2 regions of the Cellulosimicrobium sp. SJTW-1 genome follow, and region 2 is predicted to be linked to the other one. Evidence: riboswitches for the same ligand, from Rfam matches in the RefSeq annotation. Region 2 holds a riboswitch; the other holds the start of a gene.
The links. A riboswitch is a leader RNA that binds a small molecule or an ion and turns the genes downstream of it on or off. The one in region 2 is predicted to bind S-adenosylmethionine.

Region 1: another riboswitch for S-adenosylmethionine. It lies ahead of RSE42_RS18340 (methylenetetrahydrofolate reductase); the one in region 2 lies ahead of RSE42_RS03075 (NADPH-dependent FMN reductase).

Annotation. Positions count from the first base shown of each region.
Region 1 is NZ_CP136680.1:4,071,969-4,083,220, forward strand. Features, by position in the region: gene RSE42_RS18320 (sensor histidine kinase) at 1-1,089, shown strand, start outside; gene RSE42_RS18325 (LytR/AlgR family response regulator transcription factor) at 1,149-1,958, shown strand; gene RSE42_RS18330 (heavy metal transporter) at 1,955-2,422, shown strand; gene RSE42_RS18335 (cation acetate symporter) at 2,419-3,942, shown strand; SAM riboswitch class I at 4,154-4,256, shown strand; gene RSE42_RS18340 (methylenetetrahydrofolate reductase) at 4,262-5,323, shown strand; gene metE (5-methyltetrahydropteroyltriglutamate--homocysteine S-methyltransferase) at 5,356-7,839, shown strand; gene RSE42_RS18350 (hypothetical protein) at 7,896-8,147, opposite strand; gene RSE42_RS18355 (DUF2630 family protein) at 8,198-8,446, opposite strand; gene RSE42_RS18360 (VOC family protein) at 8,537-8,935, shown strand; gene atpC (ATP synthase F1 subunit epsilon) at 8,940-9,257, opposite strand; gene RSE42_RS18370 (VOC family protein) at 9,436-9,816, shown strand; gene RSE42_RS18375 (FBP domain-containing protein) at 10,305-10,811, shown strand; gene RSE42_RS18380 (MMPL family transporter) at 10,795-11,252, opposite strand, start outside.
Region 2 is NZ_CP136680.1:670,975-682,226, forward strand. Features, by position in the region: gene RSE42_RS03055 (Dps family protein) at 1-96, opposite strand, end outside; gene RSE42_RS03060 (aldo/keto reductase) at 336-1,361, shown strand; gene RSE42_RS03065 (hypothetical protein) at 1,475-1,867, shown strand; gene RSE42_RS03070 (flavin reductase family protein) at 1,953-2,516, opposite strand; gene RSE42_RS03075 (NADPH-dependent FMN reductase) at 2,513-3,112, opposite strand; SAM riboswitch class IV at 3,167-3,269, opposite strand; gene gdhA (NADP-specific glutamate dehydrogenase) at 3,496-4,833, shown strand; gene RSE42_RS03085 (VOC family protein) at 4,950-5,384, shown strand; gene RSE42_RS03090 (organic hydroperoxide resistance protein) at 5,447-5,878, opposite strand; gene RSE42_RS03095 (TetR/AcrR family transcriptional regulator) at 5,986-6,594, shown strand; gene RSE42_RS03100 (copper homeostasis protein CutC) at 6,701-7,498, shown strand; gene RSE42_RS03105 (ABC transporter substrate-binding protein) at 7,862-9,541, shown strand; gene RSE42_RS03110 (ABC transporter permease) at 9,588-10,583, shown strand; gene RSE42_RS03115 (ABC transporter permease) at 10,576-11,252, shown strand, end outside.

The DNA.
Region 1 (11,252 bases), 870 kb from region 2:
CTCGCGCGCGGGTCGCGCGAGCTCGGGAGCGACTCCGACCGGGCGACGTTCCGCACCCTCCACCTCGCGTCGCGCGCCGCGACGCACCTGCGCGACGGGCTCGACGGCGACGACGTCGGCCGCGCGGCCCGCTCCCTGCGCCAGCTCCTCGGCGCCGACGCGCTCGCCGTCGTCACGGCGGACGGGGCGGTCGCCCTCGACGGGAGCTCGACGCTCGAGCCCGACGCGCGGCGCGTCGCCGAGCGCGTCCTCGCCACGGGGCGGCGCCACGTCGAGAGCGGCGACGTCGAGGACGCCGTCGGGGCGCCCGTCGTCGCGGGCGGGCGCGTCGCCGGCGTCGTCGTCGCGTTCGCCGACACCGTGCGGCCGCCGCTCGTGCGCGCGACGGGCGAGGTGGCGCAGTGGTGCGCGGCGCAGCTCGAGCTCGCCGAGCTGGAGGCGTCGCGCACGGCGCTCGCGCAAGCCGAGCTCCGCGCGCTGCGCGCCCAGATCAGCCCGCACTTCGTCTACAACGCGCTCGGCGCCATCGCGTCGTTCATCAGCACCGACCCCGAGCGGGCGCGCGACCTCGTGCTCGACTTCGCCGACTTCACGCGCTACTCGTTCCGCGGGCGCGGCGACTTCACGACCCTCGCCGACGAGCTGCGCTCGATCCACTCCTACGTCGAGCTCGAGCGCGCCCGGTTCGGCGAGCGCCTCGCCGTCACCCTGCAGATCGCGCCGGAGTCGCTGACGGCCGTCATCCCCTTCCTCTCCGTGCAGCCCCTCGTCGAGAACGCGGTGCGCCACGGCCTGGAGCCGCGCGAGCACGGCGGCACGATCGTCATCACCGCGCGCGACGAGGGCACCCAGACGGAGATCACGGTCGAGGACGACGGCGTCGGCATGGACCCGGCCGTCGTGCGTGAGCTCCTCACGTCGCGCGACACGACGCACGTGGGCCTGCGCAACGTCGACACGCGCGTCCGCCAGCTCTACGGCGACGACCACGCGCTCGACATCGAGACCGCGCCCGGCTCGGGCACGCTCGTGCGGCTGCGCGTCCCGCGGTCGCAGCCGCTGCACGAGACGGAGGTGAGCGTGCCGTGACCACCCCGGACCCGGCTCCGGCCGGCGGTCTCCCCGGCGGGGCGGGCGACGCCGTCGGGCTGGACGTGCTCGTCGCCGACGACGAGCGGCCCGTGCTCGACGAGCTCGTGGCCCTGCTCCGCCGCGACCCGCGCGTGCGCACCGTGCGCGGGGTCGCGAGCGGGTCCGAGGCGCTGCGCGAGCTCTCGTCGCGCACGGTGGACGCGGCGTTCCTCGACATCCACATGCCGGGGCTGACCGGCCTCGACCTCGCCCGCGCGCTCTCGCGGTTCGCCGACCGCCCGGCGGTCGTGTTCGTCACCGCCGACGAGGCGCGCGCCCTGGAGGCGTTCGACGTCGAGGCCGTCGACTACGTGCTCAAGCCCGTGCGGCGCGAGCGGCTCACGCGCGCGGTCGACCGCGTCGTCGAACGGGTCGCGGAGCGCACCGCGGCGGGGCGCACCCCCGCGACCGACGCGGCGGCACCGTCCGCGAGCGCCGCCGCTCCACCGCCGGTTGCCGGCGACCCGGCGGGCGGTGCGGCCCCGGCCGAGGAGACGCTCGTCGTGACGGTCGGCACGACGACGCGGCTCGTCCGGCGCAGCGCGGTGCGGTGGGTGCAGGCGCAGGGCGACTACTCCCGGCTCGTGACGGACACCGAGCAGTTCCTCGTGCGCGAGCCGCTCTCCGATCTCGAGGAGCGGTGGGCGCCCGCGGGATTCCTGCGCGTGCACCGGTCGTACCTCGTGGACCGCGCGGCCGTGACCGCGGCGCGGTTCGGCGGGGCGCAGCCCGCGCTCGTCGTCGCCGGGCACGAGGTCCCGGTGAGCCGCCGCATGGTGCCCGCCGTGCGCGAGGCGCTCCTCGGGCCGCACCGGGGCGCGCCGTGACGGGCACCGACCCGCGTCGGGACGCGCGCGTGCGCGTCCGGTCCACCGACCTCCCCGCGGCGCGCCCCGGCCCTCGCCCCGGCCCCGGTGAGGGCGCCGTCCCGGGGGGTGGGGCGCCGTCGGGCACGGCACGCTCCGGCGAGCCGGACGACGCCGCGACCGCCTACACGCGCGGGCTCGTGCGGGCCCAGCTCCGGCTCGGGCTGGCGTGCGTGGCGTCGTTCCTCGCGGTCGTCACGCTGCTCACGGTGACGATGAGCGGCGTGCCCGCGCTGGACGACGTCGTGCTGCTCGGCGTGCCGCTGCCGTGGCTCGTGCACGCGTACGGCTTCTACCCGGTGATCGTCGCGTTCGCGGTCGTGTTCGCGGTCGCGGCGGCGCGCAACGAGCGCCGGTACCGCGCGCTCGCCGAGGGCGCGGGCGGGCCCGACGAGCCCGGTCCCGACGACGGCGGTGCGCCGTGACCAGCGCGCTGCCCCTCGTCGCGATCGCGCTGCTCCTGCTCGCGACCGGGCTCATCGGGTTCTACGGCCTGCGGATCTCGCGCACCACGAGCGACTTCTTCGTCGCGTCGCGCACCGTGCGGCCGGTCTGGAACGCGTCGGCGATCAGCGGCGAGTACCTGTCCGCGGGCACGTTCCTCGGGCTCTCGGGCCTCGTGCTGCTGTCCGGCGCGGAGGCGTTCTGGTTCCCCGTGGGGTACGCGGCGGGCTACCTGCTCGTCCTGCTGTTCGTCGCGGGCCCCCTGCGGCGCAGCGGCGCGTACACGATCCCCGACTTCGTGCACGCCCGGCTCGACTCCGTGGTCGCGCGCCGCGTGACGAGCGTGCTCGTGCTCGTCATCGGGTGGCTGTACGTGGTGCCGCAGCTCCACGGGGCGGCGCTCGTCATCACGAGCGTGGCCGCGGTGCCGCCGTGGGTCGGCTCGGTGGGGATCGCGGTCGTGGTGAGCGCCGTCGTCGCCGCGGGCGGGATGCGCTCCATCACGTTCGTCCAGGCGTTCCAGTTCTGGGTCAAGCTCACCGCGCTCGCGGTGCCGCTCGTCTTCGTGCTCATGGCGCTCGGCGGGGCGTTCGAGCCCGGCGGCGCCGTCGTCACGTTCGACCCCGCCGCCGTGTTCCCCCACGAGGCCGGGCCGGGCGGCCTCGACGCGTACGCCACCGTCTCGCTCCTGCTCGCCCTCCTGCTCGGCACGACCGGCCTGCCGCACGTCCTCGTGCGCTTCTACACCTCGCCCGACGGCGGCTCGGCCCGCCGCACGACCGTCGTCGTGCTCGTCATGATCAGCGTGTTCTACATGGTGTCGAGCACGCTCGGGCTCGTGGCGCGGGTCGTCGCGCCCGACCTCGCGGCGCCCGGGGTCGCGGACACGGTCGTCCTCACGCTGCCGACCCGCCTCGTGCCCGGGCTCGGCGGCGAGCTGCTCGCCGCGCTCGTCGTCGCCGGGGCGTTCGCCGCGTTCCTCGGGACGTCGTCGGGGCTCGTGGTGGCGCTGGCGGGCGTCGTGAGCCAGGACCTGTTCGGCGGCACCGTGCGGTCCTTCCGCTGGTCCGCGGTCGCGTGCACGCTCATCCCGCTCGCGTTCGCGCTCGTCACCATCCCGCAGGGCCTCGTGACGAGCGTCGGGACGGTGTTCGTCTTCGCGGCGTCGGCCCTGTCCCCCGTCATCCTGCTCGGCGTGTGGTGGCGCGGCCTCACCGCGCGGGGCGCGGTGGCGGGCATGGTCGTGGGGGCCGTCCTGTGCGCGACGGCGCTGCTCGCGTCGTCCGCGCTCGTCGCCGCGGGGTACGGGAGCCCGTCCGGCGGCACGGCCGACGGCGTCCCTGGCGTCGTGCGCGCCCTGCTCGCCCAGCCCGCCGCCTGGACCATCCCGCTCGCGACGGCGACCGTCGTCGTCGTGTCGCTCCTCGACCGGCGCGGGCCGCCGCTGCGCACCGACCGGTTCCTCCGCCGCCTGCACGTGCCCGAGCGCCGGAGGGCCTGAGACCTGCAAGGCCGACGACGACCCGTCGCCATGGTCGGTGTCTGGGACCTCGCTCGAGCACCTGAAATCTGTAGCGTAGGAAACCTGAAATTCGTAGCGTAGAGAGCCTGAGATCCGTAGCGCGGGGCGCCGCTACGCCTCCGGCCGATCCCTCCGCATCTCACCTGGCGGGCGCTCTCGACCGCATGTCGGATGGGTCGTAGGATCGTGCCAACCATCCAGAGCGGTCGAGAGTCCTGGCTCGACGACACCGCAGCAACCCGCCGACGGAAGCCTCCCGAGGACAAAGGTGCTAACGCCAGGGTCGATGGAGTGACGCATGACCTCAGAGGCATCCTTCGCGCACCGTCCGGGCCGTCCTCGGCCGACGGTGTCGTTCGAGCTCATGCCCCCGCGCCGACCGGACGCGGCCCCGAAGTTCTGGGAGACGGCACGCCGTCTCGTCGCGACGCACCCCGACTTCGTGTCCGTGACGTACGGCGCCGCGGGCACCGACCGCGCGACCGCGCGCCAGGTCGTCGGACGCCTGCTCCAGGGCACGCCCGTGCTGCCGATCGCACACCTCACGTGCGTCGGGGCGTCGCGCGAGGACGTGGAGTCGGTCATCACCGACTTCCTCGACGAGGGCGTGCGGAGCTTCCTCGCGCTGCGGGGCGACCCGCCGCGCGACCAGCCGGACTGGCAGCCCGCGCCCGACGGCGTCCGGTCGTCGACCGAGCTCGTCGCGCTGCTGCGCGAGGTCGAGGCGTCGCGCTGCGCGTCCGACCCCGCCGTCGCGCTGCGCGGCGCAGCCCGGCCGCTGACGATCGCCGTCGCGACGTTCTGCGACGGCAACCCCGCCGCCGGCACGACGCGCGCCCAGGAGGTGCGCCGCCTCTGGCAGAAGCAGCAGGCCGGCGCGAGCTTCGCGATCACGCAGCTCTTCTACGACGCGTCGTCGTACACCGACTTCGTCGCCGAGGCCCGTGCGGCCGGCGTGACGATCCCCATCCTCGCCGGGCTGCTGCCCACGACGGAGCCCGCGCGGCTCCGTCGCGTCGAGGAGCTCACGGGCGTGCGCGCGCCCCAGCACCTGCTGGACGCGCTCGACGCCCTGCCCGACCCGGAGGCGCAGCACGCCTACGGGATCGCGTACTCGGTCGACCTCGCGCAGCGCGTCCTCGACGCGGGCACGCCCGGTCTGCACGTGTACACGTTCAACAAGCACCGCGCCGCTCTTGACCTGCTCGAGGGTGTCCACCTCGGCGGCGGGTCGGGCGGGACCGGGGGCGGCGCCAGCGCCGCCGCCGCCCCGCTCGTCCCGGACCTGGCCAGCGGGCCGTGGGTCACCGGCACCTCCCTGCCCACGACGAGCGCCGCCACGCACGGCGCGCCCGTCTGACCGGTCCTCCGGACCAGCAAGAGGTTTCGATCATGGCCACTTCCGTACACTCCCCTACCCAGAACCCGGTCGGTTTCCCCGCCGGCACCGTGCTCGGCTACCCGCGCATCGGTCGCCGCCGCGAGCTGAAGAAGGCCGTCGAGGCGTTCTGGGCCGGCAAGACCTCGGCCGAGGAGCTCGAGGCCACGGCCCGCGAGCTGCGCCTCGCGACCGTCCGCCGGCTCGTCGACCTCGGCCTCGGCGCCGACGACGCGTCCGTCCCCGGCTCGTTCTCCTTCTACGACCAGGTGCTCGACGTCGCCGCCTCCCTCGGGGCGGTCCCGTCGCGGTTCGCGTCGCTGACCGACGACGCGGGCCGCCTCGACCTCGCGGGCTACTTCACCGTGGCGCGCGGCCAGGGGGACGACGCCCCGCTCGAGATGACCAAGTGGTTCGACACGAACTACCACTACCTGGTCCCCGAGATCGGCCCGGACACCCCGATCCGCTTCGTCGACGACCGCGTCGCGCGCGAGTTCGTCGAGGCGAAGGAGGCCGGCGTCGTGACGCGGCCCGTCGTCGTCGGGCCGGTCACGTTCCTCGCGCTGTCCAAGGCCGCGGACGACGCGCCCGCCGGGTACTCGCCGCTCGACCGCCTCGACGACGTCGTCGCCGCCTACGCCGACCTGCTGCGCGCGCTCGCCGCGGCGGGGGCGCCGTGGGTCCAGCTCGACGAGCCGATCCTCGTCACCGACTCGGTCGACGTGCCGTTCACCGAGCTCGCCGCCGCCGTGGGGTCCGCGTACCGCGCCCTCGCGACCGACCTCCGCCCGGTGCCGAGCCCGGGGTCTTCGGCGGCCTCGTCCGCAAACCCGGCGGCAACCCCTGGTTCGGCGCAGGACGCGCGGCCCGCGATCCTCGTCGCCACGCCGTTCGGCGGGCTGGAGACGTCGCCGGACGGCGACGGCGCGACCTTCGACTTCCTGGCGACCCTCGCGGGCACGGACGTCGAAGCGATCGCGATCGACGCCGTCCGTGCGGACCTTCCGGACTCGCCCTACGACGACCTCCTGACGAAGACGCTCGTCGTCGGCGCGATCGACGGGCACAACGTGTGGCGCGCCGACCTCTCGGCAAAGCTCGACACGCTGACCGCCGCGCGCAGCCTCGGTGCGGGCGCGGTCGCCGTCGGCACGTCGACGTCGCTGCTGCACGTGCCGCACGACGTCGAGGACGAGACGTTCGCCGAGCCCGGCACGGCGTCGGGCACGACGCTCGACCCGCGCCTGCGCGACTGGCTCGCGTTCGCGGACCAGAAGGTCGGCGAGGTCGCGACGCTCGCCCGCGCGCTGACCGAGGGTCGCGACGCCGTCGCGGAGGAGATCGAGGCGTCCCGCGCGGCGGTGGCGTCGCGCGCGGAGGCGAGCGGCGTCGTCGTGCCCGCGGTGCGGGAGCGTGCGGCCGCGCTGACCGACGCGGACTTCGCGCGCGGTGACTACGCCGAGCGTGCGGCCGCGCAGCAGGAGCGCCTGAACCTGCCGCCGCTGCCCACGACGACGATCGGCTCGTTCCCGCAGACGCCGGAGATCCGCCGCGCCCGCGCGCTGTGGACGAAGGGCGAGCTGTCGGACGCGGACTACACGACCGCGATGCGTGAGGAGATCGCGCGCGTCGTCGCGATCCAGGAGGAGCTGGGCCTCGACGTCCTCGTGCACGGCGAGCCCGAGCGCAACGACATGGTGCAGTACTTCGCGGAGCACCTCGACGGGTTCGCGGTCACGGCGAACGGCTGGGTGCAGTCGTACGGGTCGCGCTGCGTGCGCCCGCCGATCCTGTGGGGCGACGTGACGCGGCCCGCGCCGATCACGGTCGAGTGGTCCGCGTACACGGCGTCGCTCACCGAGAAGCCCGTCAAGGGCATGCTCACCGGGCCCGTGACGATCCTCGCGTGGTCGTTCGTGCGCGACGACCAGCCTCTCGGCGACACGGCGAACCAGGTGGGCCTCGCGCTGCGCGACGAGATCGCGGACCTCGAGGCCGCCGGCATCGGGATCGTCCAGGTCGACGAGCCCGCGCTGCGCGAGCTCCTGCCGCTGCGCCGCGCGGACCAGCCGGCGTACCTCGACTGGTCCGTCGGGTCGTTCCGGCTCGCGACGTCGGGCGTGGAGGCGGCGACGCAGATCCACACGCACCTGTGCTACTCGGAGTTCGGCGAGGTCATCGGCGCGATCGACGGCCTCGACGCCGACGTGACGTCGGTCGAGGCGGCGCGCTCGCGCATGGAGATCGTGCCGGAGCTGCGCGACGCCGGGTACTCGCGCGGCATCGGGCCGGGCGTCTACGACATCCACAGCCCGCGCGTGCCCTCGACGGAGGAGGTCACCGAGCTGCTGGAGCTCGCCGTGAAGTCGATCGACCCGCGCGTCGTCTGGGTCAACCCCGACTGCGGCCTGAAGACCCGCCGCTACGAGGAGACCGTGCCGTCGCTCGAGCACCTCGTCACCGCGGCGAAGGCCGTCCGGGCCACGCTCGGCTGACCCCGGAGACGCCGGAGGCCGGGTCCCGTCAGGACCCGGCCTCCGTGTCGAGGGTGTCAGCGCTCGGTCGTGCCCGTGCCCGCCATCGGGAGGGCGAAGGCGAGCGTCGCCGCCGCGAGGCCGCCCACGAAGAGCCACACACCGCCGTCGACGCCGGACATGCCCGACCCCATGAGCACGAGCCCGCCGACGAACAGCGCGAACGCCACGACGAACCGTGCGACCGCGCCCGCGTGACCGGGGATGTCGCGCCCTTCGGTCCCGGTGGGGAGGGGGCTGTGCGCCGCCTGCTCGCTGGACGTGGTCATGGGGTTCTCCTTCTGAGGTCGGAACGGGAGCCGGACGTCGCCGTCGGCGATCAGTCCAGGTAGTTCTCCACCGTACCGGGGTCTCGCACGGTCGCCGCATCGGGGTCGCCGCCGAACTCGCGCGCGGCGCCGCGCTGGCGCAGCAGGTCCCAGCACTGGTCGAGCTCGACCTCGATCGCGCGGAGCCGCTCGTGCTCCTCGCCCCCGGTGATCTCACCCTGCGCGAGCTGCTCGCGGAGCTCGCGCTCCTGCGCCACGAGGTCGCTGATCGTCCTGCGGATGCCGCCGTCGGTCGCCATGCCGTCCACGGTATGCCCGACGGCGCGGGCGCGCCCCGGGAGGCCGGCCCCACGCGGCGCAGCGTCGGCGGTGCGCCCTAGGCTCGTCGCATGACGACGACGATCGGGCGCACGGTCCTGCTCTGCCGCGACCTCGACGCGAGCGCCGCGTTCTGGGCCGACGGGTTCGGCTTCCGCACGTTGTTCCAGGGAGAGACCGAGGGGTTCCCCCTGCTCCACGTCGGCCCCGGACGCGTCGACGAGCCCGGCCTGTGGCTCGTGCCGCTCCCCGAGGGCGGCGCCCCGCTCGTGTGCCACGGCCTGCCCAACCTCGTGCTCTACGTCGACGACCTCGACGCGACCCTCGCACGCCTCGCCGCGGCCGGGGTCGAGCCGTTCGTCGGGCCCGACGCCGACGCCGAGACCGGCGACCGGTTCGCGCACGTCCACGACCCCGACGGGCACCGGGTCGTCGTCGTGCAGCTCGGGACGACGACCGACCCCGCGTAGCGGGCTACCGAGCGCGCACCCATGTCGCGTCGTCGGCGAGGATCGTCACCTCGTCCTGGTCGACGACGAGGAACCCGCCCCCGATCCGCAGCTCGGCCGTCGGGCGGTCCGGGGTGCGCAGACGCACCCGGCCCGCCATGAGCGACGCCGCGACCGGCTGGTGCCGCGGCAGGATGCCCAGCGTGCCCGACGCCGCCGGGACCGTCACGCTCCGCGCCTCCCCCGCCCAGAACACCCCGGACGGCACCACCACCTCCACGAACACCAGCCGCTCCCCGGCGGGTGCGGCGGTCTCGGACGGGGACGGCAGGGCGACGGGCACGGAGTTCCTCCCGGACGGTGGACGGCGGAACCTCCGAGTCTGGCCGGGCGACCCGCTCGCCGGGCCCGGCACTTCGTCACCCGGGTGGGGCCGAAGGTCACCGGGGAGCCACCCGCCGCGGTGGTGCCGGCGAGCGGCCCGCGCGCCGACCGTGGGTGGCCCGCGTCACGATGGGTGCATGAGCACCCACGCGCACGGCATCCACCACTCGTTCGACTACGTCGAGCTCCCCGTGACCGACCTCGCCGCCGCGCAGGCGTTCTACGGCGCGGCCTTCGGCTGGGAGTTCGTCCCCTACGGCCCCGGGTACGCCGGGATCCGCACGGCGGCGGAGTCCGGCGCGGACGAGGCGGGCGGTCTGCGCCTGGCCGAGTCGGGCGACGTGACCCGCGGCGGTCCGTTCGTCCTGCTGTTCTCCGAGGACCTCGACGCGACGCTCGCCGCCGTGCGGGACGCGGGCGGCGAGGTGGTCGAGGGCCCGTACGAGTTCCCCGGCGGCCGTCGGTTCCACTTCCTCGACCCGAGCGGCAACGAGCTGGGCGTCTGGGCGACGTCCTGAGGGACGGCGTCGGCCGTCGCGCCGGGGGTACGCGGCGACCCGGGCGGCAATCACGTTGACGGCGGCGGGTGCCGAGGCGCACCATCGAGGGTGACGGTTGCCGTGGGCAGCCGTCCGTCGTGCCGGACGGGCACGACCACGGATCAGGATCGCGCCGACGGCGCGCCGCACGGGACGAGGAGACGCGGATGCACGGCACCGCAGGCTGCGAGGTGGCCATGGCGGCCTGCTCGGGCGCCCTCTTCCCCCGCACCGTCACCCGCTGAGACCACCGGGCCGCGGGCCGTCGTCCCCGACGCCCGCCTCGCTCCGTGGCGCACCGCCGTCCGACGACCCCGTCGTCGCCCGGCCGCGCCGGTCATGACGCGACGGCTGCGGGCACGCCGTCCTCCCCGCCCCCGGCGGCGCCGTCGTGCGCCCGGGCGAGCACGCGTCGTCGTGCACGCCCGCCGGGCCGCGGACCGTCCTGACACGGAAGCAGCGAACCCATGAACCCCCTGACCGAGAAGCAGATCCGCGCGTCGTTCGTCAACGCGTCCAAGCGCGAGGCCGCGCAGGCGACCCTCCCCGACCTCGACACGCTCGACTGGGACCGCCTCGACTACCTCGGGTGGCGCGACCGCAAGGCCCCGCTCCTCGCGTACGCCGTCGTGGAGGTCGACGACGAGCCGCGCGGCGTCCTGCTGCGCTCGACCGACGCCAAGACGGGCGGACGGCGCAAGCGCGCGGTGTGCGCGTGGTGCGAGGACGTCGTCGTGACGGACGACGTCAGCCTCTACGTGGCGCGCCGCGCCGGGGCCGCCGGGCGCCGCGGCAACACCGTCGGCACCCTCATCTGCACGCAGTTCCTCTGCTCGCAGAACGTCCGCCGGGCGCCCACCCGCACCGAGATGGGCGACGACGAGTCGATGCGCGAGCTGTTCGTCGAGCTCCGCGTCGACGGCCTCCGCGAGCGCTCCGCGCGCTTCGTCACCGAGGTCATGCGCGACGTGTGACCGACCGCGGCTCTACCTCGGCGGACCCAGGCTCTCCCTCGGCGGACCCGGGCTCTCCCTCGGCGGACCCGGGCTCCCCCTCTAAAGGCCCGGGCTCTCCCCCGCGCCAGGAGGGCCACCAGTTCCACCGGCCCAGGAGCGTCATCGTCGCGGGCAGCAGCAGCCCGCGCACGACGGTGACGTCGAGGAGCACGGCGACGGCCATGCCGACGCCGACCTCCTTCATCGCGACGAGCTCGCCCGCCGCGAAGCCGAGGAACACGATGCCGATGGCGACGGCCGCCGTCGTGACGACCGGGCCGGACGCGGTGATGCCGCGGAGCACGGCCCGGTCGTTCGCAACGCGCGGGTCCTCGCCGGGCGGGCGGGCGCGCCACTCCTCCGCGGTGCGAGACAGGAGGAACACCTCGTAGTCGGTGGAGAGGCCGAACACGAGCATGC
Region 2 (11,252 bases):
GTCGACGAGCGCGACGAGCACGCGCTGCAGGTGGGCGCGGAGCTTCTCCGACGCCTCGAAGCGGGCCGTCGTGCGGTGGATGGTGGGTGCGGACATGGTGCTCCTCGCTCTCTCGGGGGTCGCCCGGAATCGTGCGGCGGTCACCCGGCTTCCGTCGGTGCCGTTCACTTGAACGATTCCAGACTAGGTCGCATTCCGCGCGCCCGCCAGCAAGGAGAGGCGTGCCTGACCTGCGGCGGGGCTCGTCCCGCGGCACGGCGCGTCACGTCCTCTCGCCAGGTGAGAGGACGGCGTCCGCCCTTGCCCCCGGCGGCGCGCGGTGGTCCGCTGGGGCCATGACCGACACCTCCCGGACCCCCGCCCCCGGCACCCTCCCGTCGCGCACGCTCGGCACCGGCGAGGCGGCGCTCGCCGTCTCCGCCGTCGGGTTCGGCGGCATGTCCGTCACCGACGCCTACGGCCCCGCGGACGCCGCGGAGGCGGAGGCCGTGCTGCGCCGCGCGCTCGAGCTCGGTGTGACGCTCTTCGACACGGCCGACGTCTACGGTCACGGCCGCAACGAGGAGCTGTTCGGCCGGGTCCTCGGGCCGCACCGGGACGAGATCGTCCTCGCGTCGAAGTTCGGGCTCCCGCCCGCGGGCGGCCACCCCGACGGGCGTCCGGTCGACGGCCGCCCCGAGTACGTCCGTGCCGCGGTCGACGCGAGCCTGCGCCGCCTCGGCACCGACCGCCTCGACCTGTACTACCTGCACCGTGTCGACCCCCAGGTGCCGATCGAGGACACGGTCGGCGCGCTCGCCGGCCTCGTGGAGGCCGGGAAGGTCCGCGGCATCGGTCTCTCGGAGCCGTCCGCCGCGACCGTGCGCCGCGCGCACGCCGTGCACCCCGTGACGGCCGTGCAGAGCGAGTACTCGCTGTGGACGCGCGACCCGGAGGACGAGGTGCTGCCGACGCTGCGCGAGCTCGGGGTCGGCTTCGTGCCCTTCTCGCCGCTCGGCCGGGGCATCCTCACCGGGACCGTGGACGCCACCGACGGCTTCGCGGAGGACGACGTGCGCCGCGCCCACGCCCGGTACGCCGGCGAGGCGTTCGAGCACAACCGCGGCCTCGTGCGCTCCCTGGAGCAGCTCGCCGCGGAGCGCGGCGTCACGACGGCGCAGCTCGCGCTCGCGTGGCTCCTCGCGCAGGGCGACGACGTCGTCCCGATCCCGGGGACGAAGCGCGTCGCGTACCTGGAGCAGAACGTCGCGGCGGCCGCGGTCGAGCTCACGCCGGACGACGTCGCGACGATCGGCGCGGCGATCCCGCGCGCGGCCGTCCAGGGCGTGCGGCACCCGCAGCCGGACCTCCTCGACGGCTGACCCGCCGCGCGGGCCGGCGGCGAGGACAGGTGGCCGCCCACCCTGCCTCGCGGGGCCGGGGAGACCTAGACTGGAGAGGTCCTGTGGGTCTCCCCGCGCAGAGGTCGGCTCCGATGTCGTGGCTGCTCATGATCTGGTGCGCGACGGCGTGCACGGCCGCCGCCGCGTGGTGGGTGCTGCGCCGGGCCGGGCGACCTCCGAGCCACCGGGCGGGCGGGCGCCGTCGTGCCGCCGCGGCACCGGACCCGCTCACGACGCTCGCGCTCCAGGTGCGGCTCACCGCGCTCGCCGCGGAGCTCCGGCGCATCGAGGCCGACCCGGACGTCTACGCGCGTGCCCACCACTACCTCGCGGTCCAGGGCGCCTACGACGCGCTGCTGCGCGAGGCCTGCCGGCTCACGGGGCTCCCGGTCGCGGACGCGCCCCTGCGCGCGGGCTTCCGCACCGGCGACGACGAGCGGTTCCGCGAGGAGCTCGAGCTCAGCGCGCGCGGCTGGAGCTGGTGACGGACCACCCGTGAGGGGCGGCACGGGACGGGCGAGGGGCCCGACGGCGGGACCTCCGCCGTCGGGCCCCTCGCCCGTCGTGCGCTCAGAGCGCGGAGTGGTCGCCGATCCGGTGGTAGGTGCGGTCGTGGTAGACGAGCGGCGACGCCGCCGCCTCCCGGGGCGCCCCGGGCGCGGTGCCGACGCTCGACGCGAGCGCGCGCAGCGAGACGAGGTAGGAGTCGCCCACCGGCGTGCGCTGGACGACCCGCCCGCGCACCCACGACAGCGCGCCGTCGATCACGGGCTCGCCCGTCGGCAGGCGCGACCAGCCGCCGTCCGCGAACCGGTCGATGCCGCTCGTCGCGAACCGGGCCGAGACGTCGTCCTGGTGGTCCGCGAGGAAGCTCACGGTCAGCGTGCGCGCGGTCGAGACCGCGGGCCACGACGACGACGTGGACGCGAGCGAGAACGCGAGCAGCGGGGGCGCGGCCGAGACGGAGATGACCGACGTCGCGGTGAAGCCGACGAGGCGGTCGCCGTGCTCGAGCGCGACGACGGCGACGCCCGCGGGGTGGCCGCGGAACACGGCCTTGTACTCGTCGGGGGAGAGCTGGGGCTCGTCCTGCTCGGCCAGGAGGGCCTCCAGGTGGGTGAGCTCGGCGGTCATCGGGCCACCCCCGCGAACGCGTCGGCGACGGCTGCGTCGGTGCGGGCCGACGGGCGGTCCTCCGCCGGGGGGAGCGGTGCCGTGGCGCGGCGCAGGGCGTCGCCCGCGCGCGCGAGCCACGCGTCCACCACCGGTCCCAGGTCCGCGAGCTGCGGCTCGGTGACCGTGAGCGACCGGGTCGGGACGACGGCGCCGAGCTCGACGAGCACGGGCCGCAGGTGCACCTCCCCGACGAGCGCGTGCGCCGGGTTCCCGGACACGACGAGCGGGACCACGACGACGCCCGCGAGCCCGTCGGGGCCGTAGAGGTCGAGGAAGGCCTTCAGCAGCCCGGTGTAGGACGCCTTGTAGACCGGCGTCGCCACGACGGCGACGGTCGCCCGGGCGAGCTGCTCACGGGCGGCGTCGGCCGCCGGATGGTCGGCGGCGAGCACCTCGCCGGCGAGCGACGCCAGGTCGACCGTGGCGACGTCGTCCGCGCCGAGGAGGTCGGCGACGCGGCGCGCGACCGTCTCGGCGGCGCCGAGCGTGCGCGAGCCGGGCCGCGGGTTGCCCGAGACGGCGAGCACCGTCGGGTGGGTGGGGTGGTGGGTCATGTGCACCTCGCAGTAGTCGTCGATCACGCTTGCCGTGCGGGCCGTCCTCGCCGGTGGCGGGGCAGGCCGGGCCCGGCCTGGTCATCTCCCGGAGCACCCCGCCGTGACAGGGGGTTGCCAGCCAGCGAGCCGGGGCTTGGCGCTGGCGCTCGTGACCTGGGGACGGGTATAGCAACCGCCCCGAGAAACTGCACCGGATCGGTAGGGTTTCTCAGTGGGTGGACGGATGTGTCGTCGTCGGTGACTCCTGTGCCGCCCCGTGCGGTCGCTCCTGCGCTGCGGCCGCCCGTGCCGGTGCGCGCGGAGTGAGACGGTGTGACGGGAGCTTCTGGCACAGGCGTACCGTCAGCAGGAGTTCCGCCCGCGTCAGACGAGGAGTACCCATGGACAGCCGACTGCAGTCCGTCTACGACGAGGTCCTGCGTCGCAACCCCGGCGAGGCCGAGTTCCACCAGGCCGTGCGCGAGGTCTTCGACTCGCTCGGCCCCGTGCTGCGCAAGCACCCGCGCTACGTCGAGGCCGCCGTCCTCGAGCGCGTGTGCGAGCCGGAGCGCCAGATCATCTTCCGGGTCCCGTGGGTGGACGACACCGGGCGCGTGCAGATCAACCGCGGCTTCCGCGTGGAGTTCAACTCGGCGCTCGGCCCGTACAAGGGCGGCCTGCGGTTCCACCCGTCGGTCTACCTCGGCATCGTGAAGTTCCTCGGCTTCGAGCAGATCTTCAAGAACTCGCTCACGGGCATGCCCATCGGCGGCGGCAAGGGCGGCTCCGACTTCGACCCGCGCGGGCGGTCCGACGGCGAGGTCATGCGGTTCTGCCAGTCGTTCATGACGGAGCTCTACCGGCACATCGGCGAGAACACGGACGTCCCCGCGGGCGACATCGGCGTGGGCGGCCGCGAGATCGGCTACCTCTTCGGGCAGTACAAGCGCATCACCAACCGGTACGAGTCCGGCGTCCTCACGGGCAAGGGCATCTCGTGGGGCGGCTCGCTCGTCCGCACGGAGGCCACGGGCTACGGCACGGTCCTCTTCGCGCAGAACATGCTGGAGACGCGCGGGCAGGAGCTCGACGGGCGCCGCGTCGTCGTCTCGGGCTCGGGCAACGTCGCGATCTACGCGACGGCCAAGGCGCAGCAGCTCGGCGCGAACGTGGTCGCGTTCTCCGACTCGTCGGGCTACGTCGTCGACGAGGCCGGGGTCGACCTCGAGCTCCTGCGCCAGATCAAGGAGGTCGAGCGCGGGCGCGTCGCCGACTACGCCGCGCGCCGTCCCGGGGCCCGCGTCGTCACCGACGGGTCCATCTGGGACGTGCCGTGCGACGTCGCGCTCCCGTGCGCGACGCAGAACGAGCTCGACGAGGCGGCGGCCAAGCAGCTCGTCGCGAACGGCGTCGTCGCGGTCGCGGAGGGCGCCAACATGCCCACGACGCCGAGCGCCGTCGCGCTGCTCCAGGAGGCGGGCGTCCTCTTCGCGCCGGGCAAGGCCGCCAACGCGGGCGGCGTCGCGACGTCGGCCCTCGAGATGCAGCAGAACGCGTCGCGCGACGCGTGGTCCTTCGAGTACACCGAGGACCGCCTCGCGCAGATCATGGCGGGCATCCACGACCGCTGCGTCGAGACGGCCGACGAGTACGGCACGCCCGGCAACTACGTGCTCGGCGCCAACATCGCGGGCTTCACCAAGGTCGCCGACGCGATCCTCGCGCTCGGCGTCATCTGACCCGAGCCGCACGACGACGGCCGTCGGTGCCCCGCGCGGAGCGGTGGCATCGGCGGCCGTCGTGCGCCCGTGAAAAGCCCTCCGGCCGAGAAGGGTCGGGCGCCTAGGGTGGCCGGATGGCGGCGGTCAGGCAGGTCCAGGTCACGTTCGACTGCGCGCAGCCACGGCGCGTCGCCCGGTTCTGGTGCGAGGTGCTGGGCTACGTCCCGGCGCCGCCCCCGGAGGGCTTCAGCACCTGGGACGACGCCGAGGCCTCCCTCCCGGCCACAGAGCGGGACGAGTGGTCCGCGTGCAGCGACCCCACCGGGGCCGGTCCGCGCCTGTACTTCCAGCGTGTCCCCGAGGGCAAGGTCGTCAAGAACCGCGTGCACCTCGACGTGCGTGCCGGCACCGGGCTCGTGGGTGCCGAGCGTCTCGCCGCGCTCGAGGCCGAGCGCGACCGGCTCGTCGCGCTCGGCGCGACGTGCGTGCGCGTGATGGTCGCCGACGAGGAGAACGAGTCCTGCATCGTCATGCAGGACGTCGAGGGCAACGAGTTCTGCCTGGACTGACCGCCGGGCCGACCCGCGGACCGCTCCGCCAGCCGGCCCCGGCGGTCGTGCCGAGGGGTGCCCTACGCGACCGTCGTGCGGACGGTGACCGGGATGTTGCCCCGGGTCGCGAGCGAGTACGGGCAGACGGCGTGCGCGGCCTCCGCGAGCTCCTCGGCGACGTCCTGGGTGACGCCGCCCCCGAGCTCGACGTGCAGCGTCGCGCCGAGCGAGAAGCCGCCGTCGCCGGTCGGGACGAGGTCGACCTCGGCGACGACGGCCGAGTCGGCCACGGGGACCTTGCGCTGCGCCGCGACCATCTTCAGCGCCGAGTGGAAGCATGACGACCACCCGGCCGCGAACAGCTGCTCCGGGTTCGTCCCGCCACCGGGGCCGCCCATCTGGCGCGGGACGGCGAGCGTGACGTCGAGCTGGCCGTCGTCGGACACGGCGCGGCCTCCGGCGCGACCGTCGCCGGTCGCGGTGGCCACGGCGGTGTAGAGGGTGTCAGCCATGAGGTGCCTCTCGAGAGTCGGGATCGAAGTAGAGTTACTAGTACGTCTACATCGGAGAACCTAGACTGGCGGCCGACCGCGCGCAAGGGCGGAGACAAGGAGGGGGCATGGTCGACGACTCGCCGACGCCCGGGGCGACAGGCCGCGGCACCGCGGCCGACACGCGCCGCCGCATCCTCGAGGCAGCCTCGGCGCTCTTCTACGCCCAGGGCATCCGAGCGACGAGCGCCGACCGCGTCATCGAGCAGGTCGGCATCACCAAGGTGACGTTCTACCGCCACTTCCGCACGAAGTCCGACCTCGTCGTCGCCTACCTCGAGGCGCAGGCCGCACGCGACCGTGCCGTCGTCGACGAGTCGCTCCGCGACGCCGAGCCGCTCGACGCCCTGAGCGCCCTCGCGGGCGCCATCGGCGCCGTGAGCTGCGTGCCGGGCTTCCGCGGCTGCCCGTTCATCAACGCCGCGGCGGAGACACCCGACCCGCAGGACCCGGTGCGCGTCGTCGTGGACCGCCACCGGCGCTGGACGCGGGACGTGTTCGCCCGCCTCGCCGCCGCGGTCGGCGTCACGGACGCCGACGCGACCGCGGCGCAGCTCATGATGCTGCGCGACGGCGCCATGGTCGCGGGCTACCTCGGCGACCCCGACGAGGTGGCCGCGACCCTGCGGTCCGCGTGCCTCGCCGCCGTCGCCACGGGACGGCCGACGCCGGCCTGAGCTCCCGCGCCCGGCCCGCGCCCGGAGTCGTCTACCCTGGCCGACGGCCGCCGTCGTGCGGGTCGCGCGACGCGACGGCCGCCGGACCGGACGACGGGAGAGCGCCATGACGACCACCCACCCCGAGGGGGGCGCGGCGCCCGCGGCCCGCGACGTGGCCCTCGAGCTCGCGGTCCAGGACCCCGACGGCGTCCGCGTGGCCGCGGCCGTGCGTGCGCACCGGGTCGAGCTGTGCGTCGGGCTCGGCGCGACGGGCGGGCTCACGCCCAGCGCCGGGCTCGTCGAGGCCGCGGTCGCCGCCGCGGCGGAGGCCGACGGTCCGGGGCCGCGCGTCGAGGTGCACGTGCTCGTGCGCCCGCGCCCGGGCGGCTTCGTCCTCACGCCCACCGACCTCGACGTCCAGGTGCGCGACGTCCGGGCCGCGGTGGCGGCCGGGGCGCGCGGCGTCGTCGTGGGTGCGCTCACCCCGGACGGCCTGGTCGACGTCGGCGCCGTCCGCGCCCTCGTGGACTCCGCCGACGGGCGCGAGGTCACGTTCCACCGCGCCGTCGACGTCGTCGCCGACCCGCTCGCCGCGCTCGACGCGCTCTCCGGGGCCGGGGTCGTGCGCGTGCTCACGTCGGGCGGTGCGTCGCGCAGCATCGACGGCACCGACCGGCTGCGCGCCATGGCGGCGCACGCGCGCGACGCGCTCGGCGGGCGTGTGCAGGTCATGGCCGGCGGGGGAGTGCGGCCGCAGGACGTCGGGGCCCTGGTGGCCGCGGGCGTCGACGCCGTGCACCTCTCGGCCAAGCGCGTCGTCGCGGACGACGCCGGGCCGGGGGGCGGCGGCGACGCCGGCTATGAGGTCACCGACCCCGAGGTCGCGCGGGCCGCGCGTGCCGCGCTGGACGCCGCTCGCTGACCCCGCTCCCGGCTCGCCGCCGGCGCTGCCGCCGTCCCGCCGCCGACCCCGTCCCCGACCGCTCCCGCCAGCGCGGCCTGCTGCGCCCGTGCGACGCGCTGCGCCCCGCACGACCCGCTGCGCCGGGACCGGCCACGGGCCGCCCCACCCCCTCCTGACCGTCCTCGGCACCTCGGCCGGACCCCGTTCCACGGGGTCCGGCCGAGCCCGTCGCGGCGCGATCCTGGTATCGATGTCTCAGTTAGGTAACTTTCCTGTCGTATTCGTAGGAGGGCCGGTGGCTATTAGTTAGTGTTCCTGCCACACGCCTGCGGGCGCCGAAGTACGACGTGAGGACGCGTCGTCCATGCGAAAGGACCGAAGATGATTCGAAGCACGGCGCGCAAGCGTCTGCTCACGGCCGCGGCACTCGTGACGGGCGTCTCGCTGCTCGCGAGCGCCTGCACCGGCGGGGGCGATGGCGAGGGTGAGGGCAACGGCGGTGAGGCCCGTGTCCTCAACGTCTGGGCCGGCACCCAGACGCCCATGGTCGCGAACTTCAACCCGTACGCGCCCAACCCGCTGCACGTGACGAACGGTGGCATCTACGAGCCGCTGTTTTTCTACAACCGCGCCGAGGCCGGCGACCCGACGCCCCGCCTGGGCGAGTCCTACGAGTGGAGCGAGGACGGCACCGAGCTGACCGTCAAGATCCGCGAGGGCGTGAAGTGGTCCGACGGCGAGGACTTCACGGTCGAGGACGTCATCTTCTCGTACACCAACGACGCGGCGAAGCGCGACTACCTGAACACGATCGAGAAGGTCGACGAGTCGACCGTCAAGTTCACGTTCAACGGCGCGCAGTTCACGAGCGCCGTGCAGATCCTCGGCACCACGCTCATGGTCCCCGAGCACCTCTTCAAGGAGGTGTCGGACCTCATCACGTTCACGAACGACGAGCCGGTGGGCACCGGGCCGTTCACGCTCGACACCATCACGAACGCGACCTACACCGTCGTCCCGAACGAGGACTACTGGGGCGGCGAGCCGAGCCTCGGGAAGGTCCGCTTCCTCGCGCTCGACAAGAACCAGAGCGCCCAGGACCTCCTCGCCACCGGCAAGATCGACTGGACCACGATGTTCATCGCGGACCCGGAGACGGTCACCGGCGGCGGCCAGGTCTCGCTGCTCAACACCCCGCAGGACCCGACCACGATCATGTCGTGCTCGAACGCGGCGCTCGGCTGCGCGGGCCCGCAGACGGACCTCGCCGTCCGCCAGGCGGTCAACCTGCTCGTCGACCGCGGCGAGATCAACGAGAAGGCGTTCTCGGGCCACGCGGCCGTCGCGTCGCCGTCGCTCGCGCTCGTCGGTCGTGACGACCGCTGGATCTCCTCCGAGATCGAGAAGGAGAGCCCGCAGGAGGGCGACCCGGCCGAGGCGGCCAAGGTCCTCGAGGCGGCGGGCTACACCAAGGGTGCTGACGGCATCTTCGAGAAGGACGGCCAGAAGCTCTCGGTCGACCTCATCTCGGTCGACGGCTGGAGCGACCACAACGCGGCGGGTGACCTCATCGCGCAGCAGGCGCTCGAGGCGGGCGTGCAGATCAACCACGTGAAGATCACGCAGCAGGAGATGTCCGACGCCCGGACCAGCGGCAACTACCAGATGATGATCAGCGGCATCACGGGCACGTCGCTCGACGACCCGTTCGCCATCTACCGCCAGTGGCTCACGACCGAGTACACGACGCCGGTGGGCGAGACCATCGAGGCCGGCCGCTTCAACTTCCCGCGCTACTCGAACCCGCTCGTCGACGAGGCCGTGGCCACCGCCGCCGGCACCAACGACGAGGACACGAAGAAGGCCGCGTACGCCACGGTGCAGAAGGAGATCGCCCGCGACCTCCCCTACATCGCCCTCGTCGTGAACCCGACCATGTCGTTCGTCAACACGAAGGACTACACCGGCTGGCCGTCGGAGGACGACATGTACGCCTTCCCGCCGTCGTGGGCCACGATCAGCAACGGCGTGATCCTCTCCCAGCTCAAGCCCGCGAGCTGATGTCGCACTGCCGAAGAGGAGCTCGGGTGAACGAGGAGTCGGTTCAATGAGGTACTACGCACGGCGGATCGCGTTCTACGTGGTCACCTTCTGGGCCGCCGTCTCGCTCAACTTCCTTCTCCCGCGGGCCATCCCCGGTGATCCCAAGCAGATCTACCTCGACACCCTGCTCCGGAAGAACGGTGAGCTGACTCCGGGCCTCATCCAGAGTGTCGACATCCTCTTCGGCAGTGACGACGCCTCGCTGTGGGAGCAGTACCTCACGTACTGGAAGAACATCTTCACAGGTGATCTCGGTACGTCGGTCCTGTACTTCCCGGCACCCGTCAGCCAGCTGCTCGGCGAGGCCCTCCCCTGGACGGTGGGCCTCGTCGGGCTGGCGACGATCATCGCGTTCCTCCTCGGCGTCGGCCTCGGCGCATGGGTCGGGTGGAAGCGCGGTACGTGGGTCGACCACATCATCCCCGCGTCGACCTTCCTCCAGGCGGTGCCGTACTTCTGGCTCGCCCTGGTCCTCATCTCGATCTTCTCGGTGTCGCTCGGCTGGTTCCCCATCGTGGGCGCGTACGACATCTTCGAGTTCGACAGCGGTCCCGAGTGGTCGTGGGACTTCGTGGGCAGCGTGATCTACCACGGCACCCTCCCGGCCGTGACGATCATCCTGTCGGCGATGGGCGGCTGGCTCCTCGGGATGCGCAACATGATGGTCTCGACGATCGCCGAGGACTACGTCACGACGGCCGAGGCCAAGGGCCTGCGCCCCTTCCGGGTCGCGCTGACGTACGCGACGCGGAACGCGGTCCTGCCGTCGGTCACGGGCTTCGGCATCGCGCTCGGCTTCGTCGTCGCCGGGTCGGTGGTCATGGAGCAGGCCTTCAGCTACCCCGGCATCGGCAAGCTGCTCTTCACCGCGGTCCAGGCGAAGGACTACGCGCTCATGCAGGGCGCCTTCCTCGTGATCACCGTCGTGGTGCTCGCGGCGAACTTCCTCATGGACCTGATCAACGGCATCATCGACCCGAGGACGCGGAACAATGGCTGACCCCACCCGTGACGCCGAGACCGTGACTCCCGCGGCCGACGCCGCTCCTGCCGCCTCCGTGGTGGTGGACGGCCTGCCGCCCGAGAACCGGACCGCCGGCATCGTGCCGGACGTGCCCATCGCCCCGCCCGAGGCCGTCGTCGCGGGCGAGCCCGTCCCGAAGAGCACCGCGCCGAAGCGCGGCATCCGGGCGATGCTCCCGCGCCGTTCGGGCAAGCTCGTCGTCGGCCTCGTGCTGACGCTCGGGATCGTGCTCTTCTCCGTCGTGGCGCCGCTGTTCAGCCAGAGCCCGCGGGCGACGTCGAACCCGGCGTACCTGCCGCCGAGCACCGAGCACCTGCTCGGCACGAACAACATCGGCGTCGACATCTTCGCCCAGGTCGCGCACGGCGGCCTCGGCTCCCTCACGGTGGGACTGCTCGCGGGCGTGATCGCGATGGTCCTCTCGCTCCTGTTCGGCATCATCGCCGGCTACGTCGGGGGCTGGACCAACGAGATCCTGTCCTTCGTCACGAACATCATGCTCGTGATCCCCGGGCTCCCCCTGATCATCGTGATCTCCGCCTACCTCGAGTCCCGCTCGCTCTTCCTCGTCGCCCTGATCCTCGGCATCACCGGGTGGGCGGGGGCGGCGATCGTGCTACGGGCACAGGCCCGGTCCCTGCGCAG